Regions from separate parts of the Bacillus mojavensis genome, predicted to be linked through region 1. Evidence: riboswitches for the same ligand, from Rfam matches in the RefSeq annotation. Region 1 holds a riboswitch; the other holds the start of a gene.
What was found. A riboswitch is a leader RNA that binds a small molecule or an ion and turns the genes downstream of it on or off. The one in region 1 is predicted to bind cyclic di-AMP.

Region 1 (7,107 bases):
GTCATCATCGGGGTCATTGTCGGATTGGTTTGGCCGGATGTCGGCAAAGAAATGAAACCGCTTGGCGATACCTTTATCAACGCTGTGAAAATGGTAATCGCTCCAATCATTTTCTTCACAATCGTTCTCGGGATTGCAAAAATGGGCGATATGAAGAAGGTTGGAAAAGTAGGGGGAAAAGCATTTATTTATTTCGAGGTTGTTACGACCCTTGCACTCATTATCGGTTTATTTGTCGTTAATATGATGAAGCCGGGTGCGGGCCTCGATTACAGCAAGCTTGAAAAGGGAGATGTCTCACAATACACGCAAAATGGCGGTCAGGGGATCGACTGGGTTGAATTTGTCACACACATCGTACCGTCCAACATGGTTGATGCCTTCGCAAAAGGGGACATTTTGCAGGTCTTATTCTTTTCCATTCTTTTCGGAGTCGGTCTAGCGGCGTTAGGTGAAAAAGGGAAAAGCGTCATTGATTTCTTTGATAACATTTCACATGTCTTTTTCAAAATTATCGGCTATGTTATGCGTGCGGCTCCAATCGGCGCATTCGGAGCGATGGCGTATACGATTGGGCACTTTGGACTCGATTCCATCAAGCCGCTTGCCAGCTTAATGCTGTCTGTGTATATCACAATGTTCCTGTTTGTGTTTGTCGTTTTAAATATCATCTGCAAGCTATACGGATTCAGCCTTTGGAACTACCTGCGCTTTATCAAAGATGAGCTTCTCATCGTGCTCGGCACAAGCTCATCAGAATCAGTTCTTCCGAGAATGATGGATAAAATGGAGCGCTACGGCTGTTCAAAATCAGTCGTCGGGCTAGTTATTCCGACCGGCTATTCGTTTAACTTAGACGGAACATCCATTTATTTATCAATGGCGACTGTCTTTCTGGCTCAAGTGTTTGGAGTGGATCTCAGCATCGGGCAGCAAATAACGATTATCCTCGTTCTGATGCTGACTTCGAAGGGAGCAGCCGGTGTGACAGGAAGCGGATTTATCGTTCTTGCATCAACCCTCTCAGCCCTTCAGGTCATCCCGCTTGAGGGCCTTGCGCTTCTGCTCGGTGTCGACCGTTTCATGAGTGAAGGAAGAGCGATTGTGAACCTGATCGGAAACGGAATCGCCACAATCATCGTTGCAAAAAGTGAAAAAGAATTCGATGAAGCAAAAAGCGTAGAGGCTGTGGAAGGCTTGAAAAAAATGAAAACAGCAGTTTAAAAAAAGAGCGGCCCATCCATGGGGCCGTTTTTTTCATTGTTTAGAAATTATTAAGGTTTGGACAGAGACCTCAGCATTTTTTTGTTATATAATTTACAAATGGATACTATATTGAGTGAAGGACGTTTGTCCTAACAGGAGTGTATAAATGGCCGCTTTAGTAAAATTTTTTCAGCACCCGGGAGTAAGGCGTTTTTCCATCTTTGTCGTGTTAACTGGTGTGTTATATCTATTTAAGAGCATGATCAACTTAATATTGCTGACCTTCATTTTCACATTTCTTATGGATCGTTTGGAGCTTGTCGTCCGGCAGTTTTTGAGCCGTTTCTTCCGAGTGAGCCAGCGGATTGTCATTACATTTCTCTACATTTTGCTGGCCGTGCTGCTTACAGTCGGAGGGTTTGTGTTTTATCCGGTCGTTGCCGCACAGATTCAGCAGCTGATCAAGCAAATTAAACATATTGCGTATCATCCAAGCAGCATTCCTTTCTTTGATGAGATCACAAGTGTTTTCGGAGATATCAATATCAGTTCGTATGTCAAAGAGGGTTTCAATGTACTTTATACGTATCTGGCCGATATCAGCACATTCGGCTTGCAGATCGTGATGGCGCTCATTCTCAGCATGTTCTTCTTATTTGAGAAAAAACGGCTGTCTGAATTTATGGAGCAGTTTAAAACGAGCAAGCTTGCTGTGTTTTATAATGAGATTGCTTTTTTCGGAGGAAAATTCGCGAGAACGTTCGGCAAGGTGCTTGAGGCACAATTTATCATCGCCCTCGTGAACTGTATACTGACTTTTATTGCGCTCTGGATTATGCATTTCCCTCAGCTGTTGGGACTCTCCATCATGGTTTTCTTTCTCGGATTGATCCCGGTAGCAGGCGTTGTCATCTCCCTGATTCCGCTCAGTATTATTGCGTACAGCACAGGCGGCGGAATGTATGTGCTCTACATTGTGCTTGTCATTTTCGCCATCCATGCGATTGAGACATATTTCCTCAATCCGAAGCTGATGTCAGCGAAAACAGAGCTGCCGATCTTTTTCACATTTACAGTCCTGATTTTTTCTGAGCATTTTCTAGGCATTTGGGGCTTAATTATCGGAATTCCGATCTTTGTATTTCTTCTTGATATACTTGATGTGACGAACAAGGAAGATGGGCCCAAAAGATTCCGAGAAAAAAGTAACAAAAAATAGTTTACAAAATTGGATCTTTTCTGTATAAATAAACTACATCATACAATAGTAAGCCACACGCTTAATCCTTTTTAAAAGGAGTGGGGGACCCAATCTTTTGGGGTTTATTTTTCATCTGAAAAACGGACATCTCTTCGTCCGAACCCGGCAGCTAACCTCATCAGCGTGAAGAGAGAATCCTGTGGTTTTATGATACAGCCAAAGCCCGCGGGAGTCTCTCGCGGGCTTTTTTTCAAAAAAGGAGGAATGCGGATGAAACTGGCAACAAAGATTATCATTGCATTGGTTCTGGGCGCCGTCACGGGGATTATTTTGAACGTAACATCACCTGAATTATTTGAAAATTTGAATAAGTTTGTATTTGGCCCTCTTGGCACCATCTTTTTAAACCTCATCAAAATGCTTGTCGTACCGATTGTTTTTTTCTCTCTTACATTAGGAGTTGCCGGGCTTGGCGATCCTAAAAAGCTTGGCAGAATCGGTGTGAAGGCCATCTCTTATTTTCTCATCACAACAGCGGTGGCGATTACGATCGGGCTTATACTGGCGCTTGTCATTAAGCCGGGTGAGTTCGGCACTTATGATGTCTCATCCGCTAAATTTGAGGCAGAAGAAGCACCGAGTATTGCTGACACACTTCTGAACATGATTCCGGCCAATCCCGTTCAAGCGATGACTGAAGGAAATATGCTCCAAATTATCGTGTTTTCCATTTTTGTCGGACTCGGGATTACGATGCTAGGCAAAAAAGCAGATATGCTTTTGAAAGTCGTTGAGCAGGGCAATGAACTGATGATGTATCTGGTCAACCTAGTCATGAAGTTTGCGCCATACGGCACGTTTGGTCTCATTGCGACAGCTATCGGCAGCCAGGGATTAAGTGCAATAAAAGCGATGGGGCTGTACATGATTGTTGTTACGCTGTCTCTTGTCATACATGCAATCGTCACCTACGGTTCAACAGTGGCCCTTTTAGCAAAAAGAAATCCGATTACGTTCTTTAAAGATTTCTCAGAAGTTATGGTCGTTGCGTTCAGTACCTCAAGCAGCAATGCAACGCTTCCGGTATCAATGGATGTAGCCCAGAAAAAACTAAAAGTGCCTGAGCCGATCAGCAGCTTCGTTCAGCCGCTCGGCGCGACGATTAACATGGACGGTACAGCCATTATGCAAGGGGTGGCCACCATCTTTATTGCACAGGTATTCGGACATGATCTTACATTTACGCAATTGCTGATGGTGATATTGACGGCTGTATTAGCAAGTGTGGGAACCGCGGGTGTTCCGGGAGTCGGCTTGATTATGCTCGCCATGGTGCTTCAATCAGTCGGCCTGCCTGTTGAGGGCATCGGTTTGATCCTCGGAATAGACCGCTTGCTCGATATGCTTCGTACAGTGGTCAACACAACAGGAGACGCGGCCTGTGCCGTCATCATTACAGAAACAGAAAAGAACAAACAGACAGAGCAAGCACCGACTCTATCGGTTTAACCAAACATTTGGAAGCAACAAATGCTATAATACAAACAGTGCCTATTTTTAGGCACTGTTTATTTTTTGTCGAAAAAGGAGGAAGGCTTTATGGCTGAGCCGATTTTACATATTGAAGGCCTTGATAAAAAAATAGGGTCTAAACAGATTTTAAAACAGATCAGCATGGACGTCAGGCAGGGAGAGATTATCGGTCTTCTCGGTCCGAACGGTTCCGGAAAAACGACACTTATCCGCATCATCGTCGGGCTGTTAAAACAAAACAGCGGAAGCGTAGCCATCAACGGATTCAAGCATGATACTGAGTTCGAACAAGCGATGGAAGCTGTCGGTGCGATTGTGGAAAACCCTGAGTTTTACCCGTACCTGTCAGGCTGGGAAAACCTCAAACACTTTGCAAATATGCACAAAAAAATAGATGATGAAAGACTGGACGAAGTTGTGGAACGAGTCGGGCTGACGTCAGCAATTGATGATAAGGTGAAAACCTACTCACTCGGCATGCGCCAGCGTCTCGGCATTGCTCAGGCCATTCTTCACCGGCCGAAGCTTCTCATTTTAGATGAGCCGACAAACGGTCTTGATCCTGCCGGTATGAAGGATTTTCGCGACCATATTAAGGAGCTCGCCGAAGAGGAAGGAACGGCGGTTTTATTCGCCACTCATTTATTGCGTGAAGTTGAAGACCTGTGTGACCGTGTCATCATCATACAAAAAGGCGAGATCAAAGCAGAAGTGAGCCTGAATGGAGCCGGTCAGAAAACGGAAAAAGCCGTTATTGAAGTGCAGCCGGCGGAAAAAGCGATCGCTTGGCTGGTGGGCAATGGGTACACAGCTGAACGTAAAGACGGCTCCATCGTGGTGGATATAGCGAAAGAAAATATACCAGAGCTGAACCGCTCACTAGTCGGACAAGGACTGAACGTATTTTCAATTATGACTTATACGCAGTCACTGGAAGATGAATTTATAAAAGCGACAACCGCTCATCAAGAGGAGGGAGAAGAGCTTGTCTAAATTAATATGGAATGAACATATGAAACTCTTTAATCGAAAAGTCACATTTGTTTCGCTTATATTGATGGCCGTTTTTCAATTTTTTATGGCGCTGATCATTAAACGGATCGTCATCAGTGCCGGAACTGACGAAAACTTCATCGGCTACTTTTCCTATACACCGAGCCTGAATATCTTGCTGCAGGCGCTAACCATTGTGATTGCAGCCACGATTATTTCTAATGAATTTGATAAAAAGACAATTAAATTTCTGCTCATTCGCCCGGTCAAGCGGCAAAAGGTTTTTTGGTCGAAATTAATGACAGTTATAATGGTCAGCTTCTATCTTTATCTGACATACTACATTCTGGCTTTATTATTCGGTCTTGTCTTTTTTGGCACGTCCGTGACATCTGAATCAAAAACATTGTTCATCAATACATTGGAACTAATTGGCACAAACTGGCTTGAAGCGGTGCTGATGGGATTATTCGGTTTGCTTTGTTCATCACTGTTCCGCAACAGCGCCATTTCAGTTGTCGTTTCCTTTGTCGTTTTATATGGAGCAAGTTCACTTGTGCAAATCATGAAGCTGTTTGAAAACAAATGGGGAAGCTTTTTGCTTTTTGCAAACACAGACTTTACTCAATACAAAAGCGGACAAACGGCTCTGTTTTCAGGCATGACACCATTGTTCTCTGTAGGGATACTTGTAATTCATGCTGTTTTCTTCATTGCCGTTGCCTGGTGGAGCTTCTGCAAACGGGATGTTCGAATCTAAAGGCAAGGAATGACATTTTTGTGAAAAAGCTCACGTAAATCAATATCAAACGATGTTTTGGTTTATAATAAAGGTACTGACGGAGGTGTCTCGAATTGAGAAACTTTATTACCGCTTTACCGATTGTATTGCTGCTTGGATTCTCATTTGTGTCATTTATGTTCCAGTTTGAACATCTTGTGTATTTCAGGCTCGCGCTGGGGTTGTTTTCTCTCGTGGGGCTGTACATGATATATAAAATGAAGACGGGTATCCGTTATTTTATCATTTATCTGTATGCAAGCTGGATTGTGCTTGCGGCAGTTACGGCCTTTGAAGAGCCGATCTTCTCAAGTTTTTTCTTCGGCGGATTGGTCATGACAATGGGTTACCTGACTTATATGCTTATTTATCTCGGTATGAAACAAGACCGGGATGCAAATCCGGTTTAAACACGCTGTTCCCTTGGGAACGGCGTGTTTTTCTATAGTGGACAAAATGTTAACAGTTGCGGAATCAAGGCTGGAAATCTATAATACATATTAAATTTATCGGAATTGAAAAAATGGGGGGGCTGCCGGATGTCATTATTTGTACGGAACGAAAAACAGCGGCAATGGATAGAGAAAATAGGACAGCTAGCGGATGAATTTCAGCAAACAGCCGCTGAGGATGATGAACAGGGACGATTTCCTGCCGAAAAAATCCAGAAATTGCGTGATTCGGGATATACGGCGATAACCGTGCCGAAATCCCATGGAGGAGCAGGAATATCTGTTTATGACATGCTGCTATTTCAAGAGCGGCTTGCACAAGGAGATGCTCCTGCAGCTCTGAGCATCGGCTGGCATTTAAGCGTGATGGGAGAGCTCGGAGAAGGAAACAGCTGGGATGAAGATGTGTTTGCGTTTATCGCAAAGGAAGTTCAAAACGGCGCCGTGATCAATAGAGCGGCGACAGAAGCGAAAACCGGGAGCCCGACCAGGGGAGGGCGCCCCGGGACTGCTGCCGTCAAAAAGGACGGCAAATGGGTGGTGAATGGAAGAAAAACGTTTACGACAATGTCGCAAGCGCTTGATTATTTTTTAGTAACGGCATGGATTGAAGAAAAACAAACAACAGGTGTGGTGTTGGTTCATAAAAATGATCCTGGTGTAACAATTGAAGAAACATGGGATATGATGGCGATGCGGGCTACTGGCAGCCATGATCTTGTATTAAACGAGGTAACGCTCGATGACAATAAACTGGTGGAACTGCTTCAAGGGCCGCGGGGAGCAAAGCCAAACGGCTGGCTGCTCCATATTCCGGCGGTTTATCTTGGTGTGGCTCAGGCCGCCAGAGACTATGCGGTGCGTTTTGCCTCCGAGTATTCGCCAAATAGTTTGAAGGGGCCGATCAAGGACGTTCCGGCCGTTCAGCAAAGAACAGGCGA
Region 2 (7,107 bases), 1.6 Mb from region 1:
AACCCCCAGTCCAGCTACTTCTTTTCCTGCGTGATTGATGGCGCCAATTCCGTGCTTAATCACAGTCGGAATTTCAAATGTGTGAAATTTATGCATGCTTTCTACTTTCATATTTAATGTCATAATCAATCTCCCCCTTTTATGAATTGAACCAATTAACCGCTGCCGGTTTTGTGTTGCGATATACATGTTTGACTTCTGTATACTCTTCAAGCCCTATTTTTCCAAGTTCCCGTCCGAATCCGGATTGCTTATAGCCGCCCCATGGCGCCTGTGCAAAGTACGGATGGAAATCGTTAATCCAGACCGTCCCCATTCTCAAACGGGCTGCTACACGTTCGCACTTTTCAATATCTTTCGACCATACAGCTCCGGCCAATCCGTAAATCGTATCATTCGCCAGTGAGATTACTTCTTCTTCAGAACTGAATGTCTCGACTGTTAATACTGGCCCGAATACTTCTTCCTGAACAATTCTCATGTCAGATGTACAGTTTGAGAAAATGGTAGGTTCATAGAAAAAACCATTTTGAAGTGCTGGATCTTCCGGACGTTTGCCGCCAGTCTCCAATTTTGCACCTTCTTGCAGTCCGATCTCTACATATTTTTCAACCTTTGCTCTGTGCTCCGCGGAAATGAGCGGACCGCTTTCTGTCTCTTCGTGAAAACCGTTTCCGAGTTTAATGCGTTTCGCCCGTTTGACAAGCTCTGCTAAAAATTGATCATGAATGTCTTCTTCTACAAGCAATCGGGACCCGGCGGAGCATACTTGGCCGGCGTGGAAAAATACAGCGTTTAGCGCCTGATCAACCGCGACTTCCAGGTCTGCGTCTTTGAAAACGATATTTGGATTTTTCCCTCCAAGCTCAAGCGCGATTTTTTTGACGTTGCCGCTTGCCGCCCGCATGATTTTTTTGCCTGTTTCAATTCCGCCTGTAAACGAAATTAAGTCAACGTCTTTGTTTACAGCAAGCTCATCACCCACTGTGGCGCCCGGTCCCAACACAAGGTTTGCGACACCTTTTGGAACTCCGGCTTCCTCCATCAGCTTAAAGACTTTCATTGTCGTCAGCGGTGTGATCTCACTCGGCTTCATGACAATTGTATTGCCTGCCGCTAAAGCCGGGGCGATTTTCCAGCTTGCTTGCAGAAGCGGATAATTCCACGGCGTGATTTGTCCGCATACGCCAATTGGCTCCCTGATGATTTTGCTTTCTGAATCAGGGATTGGAGATGAGATGATCTCTCCTCCATCTTTATCTGCCAGACCAGCATAATACTGAAAAACATTGGCGATATCGTCCATATCGGCTTTGCTTTCCTCAAGTGTTTTTCCCGTATCAAGGGATTCGAGCTCGGCCAGCTCGTCTAGATCGCGTCTGATTAATTCCGCAATTTTCAGAACTATTTTTCCGCGTTCAAGCCCTGAAAGAGAAGGCCATTCTCCTGTGTCAAAAGCTTTTCGTGCGGCAGCAATTGCTTTAACGGCATCCTCACGTCCGCCCTCGCTAACTGTTGCAATTTCTTCTTGATTAAATGGATTAATAATACTGCGGACCTGCCCTTTTTCGGCACTGATCCATTCACCGTCAATGTATAATGTTTGACTCATCTAAGTCCTCCTTGACGAAAATAAAGTTTGTTAAATAAAAATTTAATGTTTTTAACAACCTTAATCTAACATATGGTTTTTAAACTGTCAAAGCCCTAATTGTGATTTTTCGTTTTGACTTTTCTCTAGGTTTCGTTAAGATAAAGAACATAAAGAAATGACTTAACGAATTTAATTTTCTAAAGGAAAAGAGGGTCAGTATGGATGAAAATCCAGAATTTGCAGCTATAGAACAGGCACGGGATCTTGTTATTGACTCCATTGCTGAAACAATGGATCTTTACGGAATTACCCGAAGTGTCGGGATATTATATGGAACGATGTACATGCGGGACGAGATGACGCTTGACGAAATGCGGGAGGAGCTGCAAATGAGCAAGCCCAGTATGAGTACAGGTGTCAAAAAGCTGCAGGATTTAAATGTCGTGAAAAAGACATTTCACCGAGGCATCCGCAAGCACACATTTGTAGCCGAAAAAGATTTCTTTAAATTTTTCACAAATTTCTTTCCGCCAAAATGGGAACGGGAAGTTCAGGTGAATGTATCAGCAATTGAGGAGGCTCAGGCTGATTTACAAGAGGTATTGCAAAAGGAAACGCTCAGTGAGGAAATGAAGAATGAAGCGCAGCGTTTATACGAGCAGCTGGAAAGTTCTAAAGCCTACTACGATTGGCTGAAACGTCTTGCTGAATCAGTGCAGAGCGGAGAGATTTTTAAATTTATACCAATTGAAACAAAATAATTAAGAAACGTCTGGAAAACCGGACGTTTTTTTGTTTTTTCACTTTAATTACTACAAATTTTAAAAATACAGGAAAAACACCCCATTTACTTCCATTTTATTTGATGGTAATTTTATGTAGGTAAAATTTGTATTTGGCCTTTAAGAGGAGGTGGAAAAGCAGAGGCAGGCCTTTAATCTTTATCACTTATTAGGGGGAATTTTTGTTATGAAACGCAAGTTATTATCTTCTTTAGCTATCAGTGTATTAAGTCTCGGTTTACTCGTTTCTGCACCTTCAGCTTCATTTGCAGCTGAATCTAAGTCATCTTCTGCTCATACTGAGTCTACGATGAGAACTCAATCATCAGCTTCATTGTTTGCAACAATTACAGGAACGAGCAAAACAGAATGGTCTTTCTCTGATATCGAATTGACATACCGTCCAAACACGCTTCTCAGCCTTGGCGTAATGGAATTTACATTGCCAAGCGGATTTACAGCAAATACAAAAGATACGATGAACGGAAATGCATTGCGCGAAACACAAATCCTCAATAACGGTAAAACAGTAAGAGTACCTCTGGCTCTTGATTTATTAGGCGCTGGTGAATTTAAGTTAAAACTGAATAACAAAACACTTCCTGCCGCTGGTACATATACTTTCCGTGCAGAAAACAAATCACTGAGCATCGGAAATAAATTTTACGCGGAAGCCAGCATCGATGTGGCTAAGCGCAGCACACCTCCGACTCAGCCATGCGGCTGTAAGTAATCCCAGAGGGCCGGCTTTGTGCCGGTCTTTTTTACGTTTATTGACTTCTTTCTCCCGCTTTTCCCTCTATTTCCAGCTATCTTTTCACTTGTTTTAAATTTAAATTGACAAACACTAGAAACAGGAGTAAATTCTTGAGTGTTCAATTTCATAAAGTCTCTTTTACCGCTTAATCAAAAACGAACGGGGAAACCAATGATTGGCTGTTTCACAAAACGGCCTTGGGGTGAATCTTACTTAGTAAGAAGGGGTACTCTGAATCCCTAATCCGACAGCTAACCTCGTAGGCGTATACAGAGAGGAGGTCTATTGTGACCATTCTTTGTAATGGTCTTTTTTACTTCAAAACGCTAATTTTATTAAGGGAGTCTTGAACATTGGGAAGAATAAAAAACAAGCAATTTGCCGTAATCGGGCTTGGACGGTTCGGGGGAAGCATTTGCAAAGAGCTTCACAGAATGGGCCATGAGGTCCTTGCCATTGATATTAATGAAGAAAAGGTCAATGCCTTCGCTTCCTACGCAACCCATGCGGTCATTGCCAATGCCACTGAAGAAAACGAATTGCTTTCACTGGGAATTCGTAATTTCGAATATGTCGTTGTTGCTATTGGGGCGAATATTCAAGCGAGCACACTGACCACTTTGCTATTGAAAGAGCTTCACATTCCAAATATTTGGGTGAAGGCTCAAAATTATTATCACCATAAGGTGCTGGAAAAAATCGGCGCCGACCGCATTATTCATCCGGAAAAGGATATGGGCGTTAAAATCGCACAAAGTCTCTCTGATGAAAATGTCTTGAATTATATCGACTTATCCGATGATTACAGTATTGTTGAGCTGCTGGCAACACGAAAACTGAATTCCAAATCCATTCATGATCTGAATGTTAGAGCGAAATACGGATGTACCATCCTGGCAATTAAACATAATGGAGATGTTCGCCTTTCTCCTGCACCGGAAGAGATGATTTACGAACAAGACTGCCTGGTGATGATGGGTCATAAAAAGGATATTAAACGCTTCGAAAACGAAGGGATGTAGACAAAGGTGAGACTTCATAAGGAAACTGTAATCAAGTGGGTTCGTTTTTCTCCCCCGCAAGTGCTTGCGATTGGTTTTTTTCTTACTATTATTATCGGCTCTCTTTTGTTAAAGCTCCCGATTTCTACTGCGAAGCCGTTGTCATGGATAGATGCTCTTTTTACAGCGGCTTCTGCCACAACTGTTACCGGGCTTGCAGTTGTTGACACGGGGACAGAATTTACGGTGTTCGGGCAAACTGTCATCATGGGTCTGATTCAAGTCGGCGGGCTTGGCTTTATGACATTTGCTGTTCTGATCGTCATGATTTTAGGAAAAAAAATCGGATTGAAAGAACGAATGCTGGTCCGGGAGGCCTTAAACCAGCCGACAATCGGCGGCGTGATAGGCCTTGTCAAAGTCCTGTTTCTGTTTTCAATCAGTATCGAATTGATCGCCGCACTGATCTTATCCATCCGGCTTGTGCCCCAGTATGGCTGGGCGTCGGGATTGTTTGCCAGTCTGTTTCACGCGATATCCGCTTTTAACAATGCCGGTTTTTCTTTGTGGCCGGATAATTTAATGAGCTACGTTGGTGATCCTACAGTCAACCTTGTCATTACTTTCTTATTTATCACAGGGGGAATCGGGTTTACGGTGCTTTTTGACATCCTGAAAAATCGGCGTTTCAAAGCCTTTTCATTACATACGAAACTGATGCTTGCGGGAACGTTCATTTTAAATATTGCTGCTACGCTGATCATCTTTATTTTAGAGTACAGCAACCCCGGCACGCTTGGTTCCTTGCATTTACCAGATAAACTGTGGGCTTCGTATTTTCAGGCAGTGACGCCGAGAACCGCGGGCTTCAACTCTGTGGACTTTGGCAGCATGAGAGAAGGCACCATTGTATTTGTCCTGTTGTTGATGTTTATTGGAGCAGGAAGCGCCTCAACGGCGAGCGGTATTAAGCTGACTACTTTCATTGTGATTTTAATGTCTGTCATCGCTTATTTAAGAGGGCAGAAAGAAACAGTTATTTTCCGCCGTACCATAAAATATCCGATCATCGTTAAGGCCTTAGCAGTCAGTGTTATCAGCTTGTTCATCGTCTTTATAGGCATTTTTGTCCTGACCATTACAGAACAAGCGCCGTTTATCCAGATTGTTTTTGAAACCTTTTCCGCCTTCGGAACGGTCGGACTGACAATGGGGCTGACTCCCGAACTGACAACAGCGGGGAAATGCATCATTATTGCGATTATGTTCATCGGAAGAATCGGTCCGTTGACGTTTGTTTTTTCATTTGCGAAAACAGAAAAATCAAATATTCGTTACCCTGACGGCGAGGTGTTTACTGGGTGATGTTAAAAAAATCCGGCATATTACATGCCGGATTTTTTATGATTCAATATGAGATTGATTTTGTCTTTTTTCCTGCTCCGCGATGATATCATTATCTTCCGCGTTATCACGCGTCACTTTTTGTGTAAGGATCGCGCCGACCGCAACAAGGATCATCACTGCAATGTAGTAGCCTTTTTCATTGAGTTCGAGATTATCAGCGTTATAGAGTCCAATACAAAACAAAAATACTCCCGCAAAAAAAGTGAAATAAGCTAATACAGTAAAGGCAACCGTGTTTCTCCGTCTATATTTCTGCACCTTTGTTCCCTCCTGAAGCATAGTTATTAAGTGATAACTTCCGTGGAATATTATACCTCAAATTCCCCTGAATGGAACAAAAAAATAAAAATACCAGGAAAAACGGCTCAGGTTGCTTCCTTTATTTCAACAGCTGAGTCATCAATCCAGCCGACCAGTTTATTATTGACTTGGAATTGGTACCATACGGACTGGCCTTTCTGTTTTTTAGATACAACTTTTATATCTTTACCAACGTAAGATTGCGCAGAGGTCAGCTTAATGGATTGTTCATCAGTAGAAGGCTTAGACCATACATCTTGAACGGCGCTGTCTTTGATGGCCCCTTTTAAATCCACAGCTTTCAGAGATGGATTCACCTCATCGTATTTATCTAAATCATACTTTTCCACAATGGCACTGATTTTGCCAGCATAGTCCGGGTCTGTGGCATAACCTGATGTTTGAAGAGCGCCTGCCGCTTCTTTATAATCCTCAGCTTCAAGCACCGGCTTATACTTCTTTTTATTCCACGATGTGCCTTGGACAAATAATTTGGCGTGATCATCCATTGATTCAAAAAACGTGCTGTATTTGCGGAATTTCGCGCGGATCGTTTTTCTTTCCCCTTTTTCAAATTCATCTGTTTCCATGGTGACGTGATGTCCTTTATAATTTCCTTTTACACCAAACAGGTTGTTGGCTTTAGAGGCAAGCTCGCTGTTTCCCCAGTCAGATTCGAGTATGGCCTGAGCAATCGTTATGCTGGGAAGAACATGATATTTTTCATATAAAATTTGAGCATGTCCGGAAAGGCTGTCAATAAATACTTGCTGTTCATCAATTTCTTCCGGTTCTTTGGCTGTTTCAATTGGCTTTGAAAGAGTTGTCGCTAAAACAAACAAGGCTAGCGGAATCGATACAACGAAAAATAGAGAGATCAAGAGTCTACGTTTTTTCAGTTTTTTACGGGCCATGAAAACCTTCCTTCGATTTAAAAGATTACGAGTGTAAAGTATCTACCTTTAAGAATTTTACTTGTACTTCTAATATTTTTCAATTCTTTAGGGATAAAGTTTGAGAGAGAGTACACAAAAAGCCTTTCCCATCAAGGGAAAGGCAGTGATCAAGTATCTATTTTTGAAAGACCGTGCTGTTTAAAATGTCTGAGCGCATCACGATATTCTTGATCATGTATGACTTTATGAGATTTTACGGCAGCCTTTGTCAATCCATGTGCGGAAACAGCTGGTTTTTCCGGAGCTGGTTTTCCTTTATCATGAGGCTTATGAGCCAGCTTGTGTCCCATACCTGTGGCGTTCATACAAA

Region 2: it holds a riboswitch for cyclic di-AMP, as region 1 does, so the genes downstream of both, ktrA (potassium uptake protein KtrA) here and HC660_RS02530 (dicarboxylate/amino acid:cation symporter) in region 1, are expected to answer to the same signal.

The regions. Positions count from the first base shown of each region.
Region 1 covers NZ_CP051464.1:498,954-506,060, forward strand. Annotated here, with positions in the region: gene dctP (C4-dicarboxylate transporter DctP) at 1-1,224, shown strand, start outside; gene HC660_RS02525 (AI-2E family transporter) at 1,373-2,425, shown strand; cyclic di-AMP (ydaO/yuaA leader) riboswitch at 2,474-2,605, shown strand; gene HC660_RS02530 (dicarboxylate/amino acid:cation symporter) at 2,678-3,916, shown strand; gene HC660_RS02535 (ABC transporter ATP-binding protein) at 4,007-4,933, shown strand; gene HC660_RS02540 (ABC transporter permease) at 4,926-5,693, shown strand; gene HC660_RS02545 (hypothetical protein) at 5,789-6,124, shown strand; gene HC660_RS02550 (acyl-CoA dehydrogenase family protein) at 6,254-7,107, shown strand, end outside.
Region 2 covers NZ_CP051464.1:2,970,803-2,977,909, forward strand. Annotated here, with positions in the region: gene gbsB (choline dehydrogenase) at 1-123, opposite strand, end outside; gene betB (betaine-aldehyde dehydrogenase) at 140-1,612, opposite strand; gene cudC (transcriptional regulator GbsR) at 1,813-2,355, shown strand; gene bslA (biofilm surface layer hydrophobin BslA) at 2,564-3,109, shown strand; cyclic di-AMP (ydaO/yuaA leader) riboswitch at 3,266-3,415, shown strand; gene ktrA (potassium uptake protein KtrA) at 3,487-4,155, shown strand; gene ktrB (Ktr system potassium transporter KtrB) at 4,162-5,499, shown strand; gene HC660_RS15650 (YiaA/YiaB family inner membrane protein) at 5,536-5,799, opposite strand; gene HC660_RS15655 (exo-glucosaminidase LytG) at 5,907-6,755, opposite strand; gene HC660_RS15660 (MFS transporter) at 6,905-7,107, opposite strand, start outside.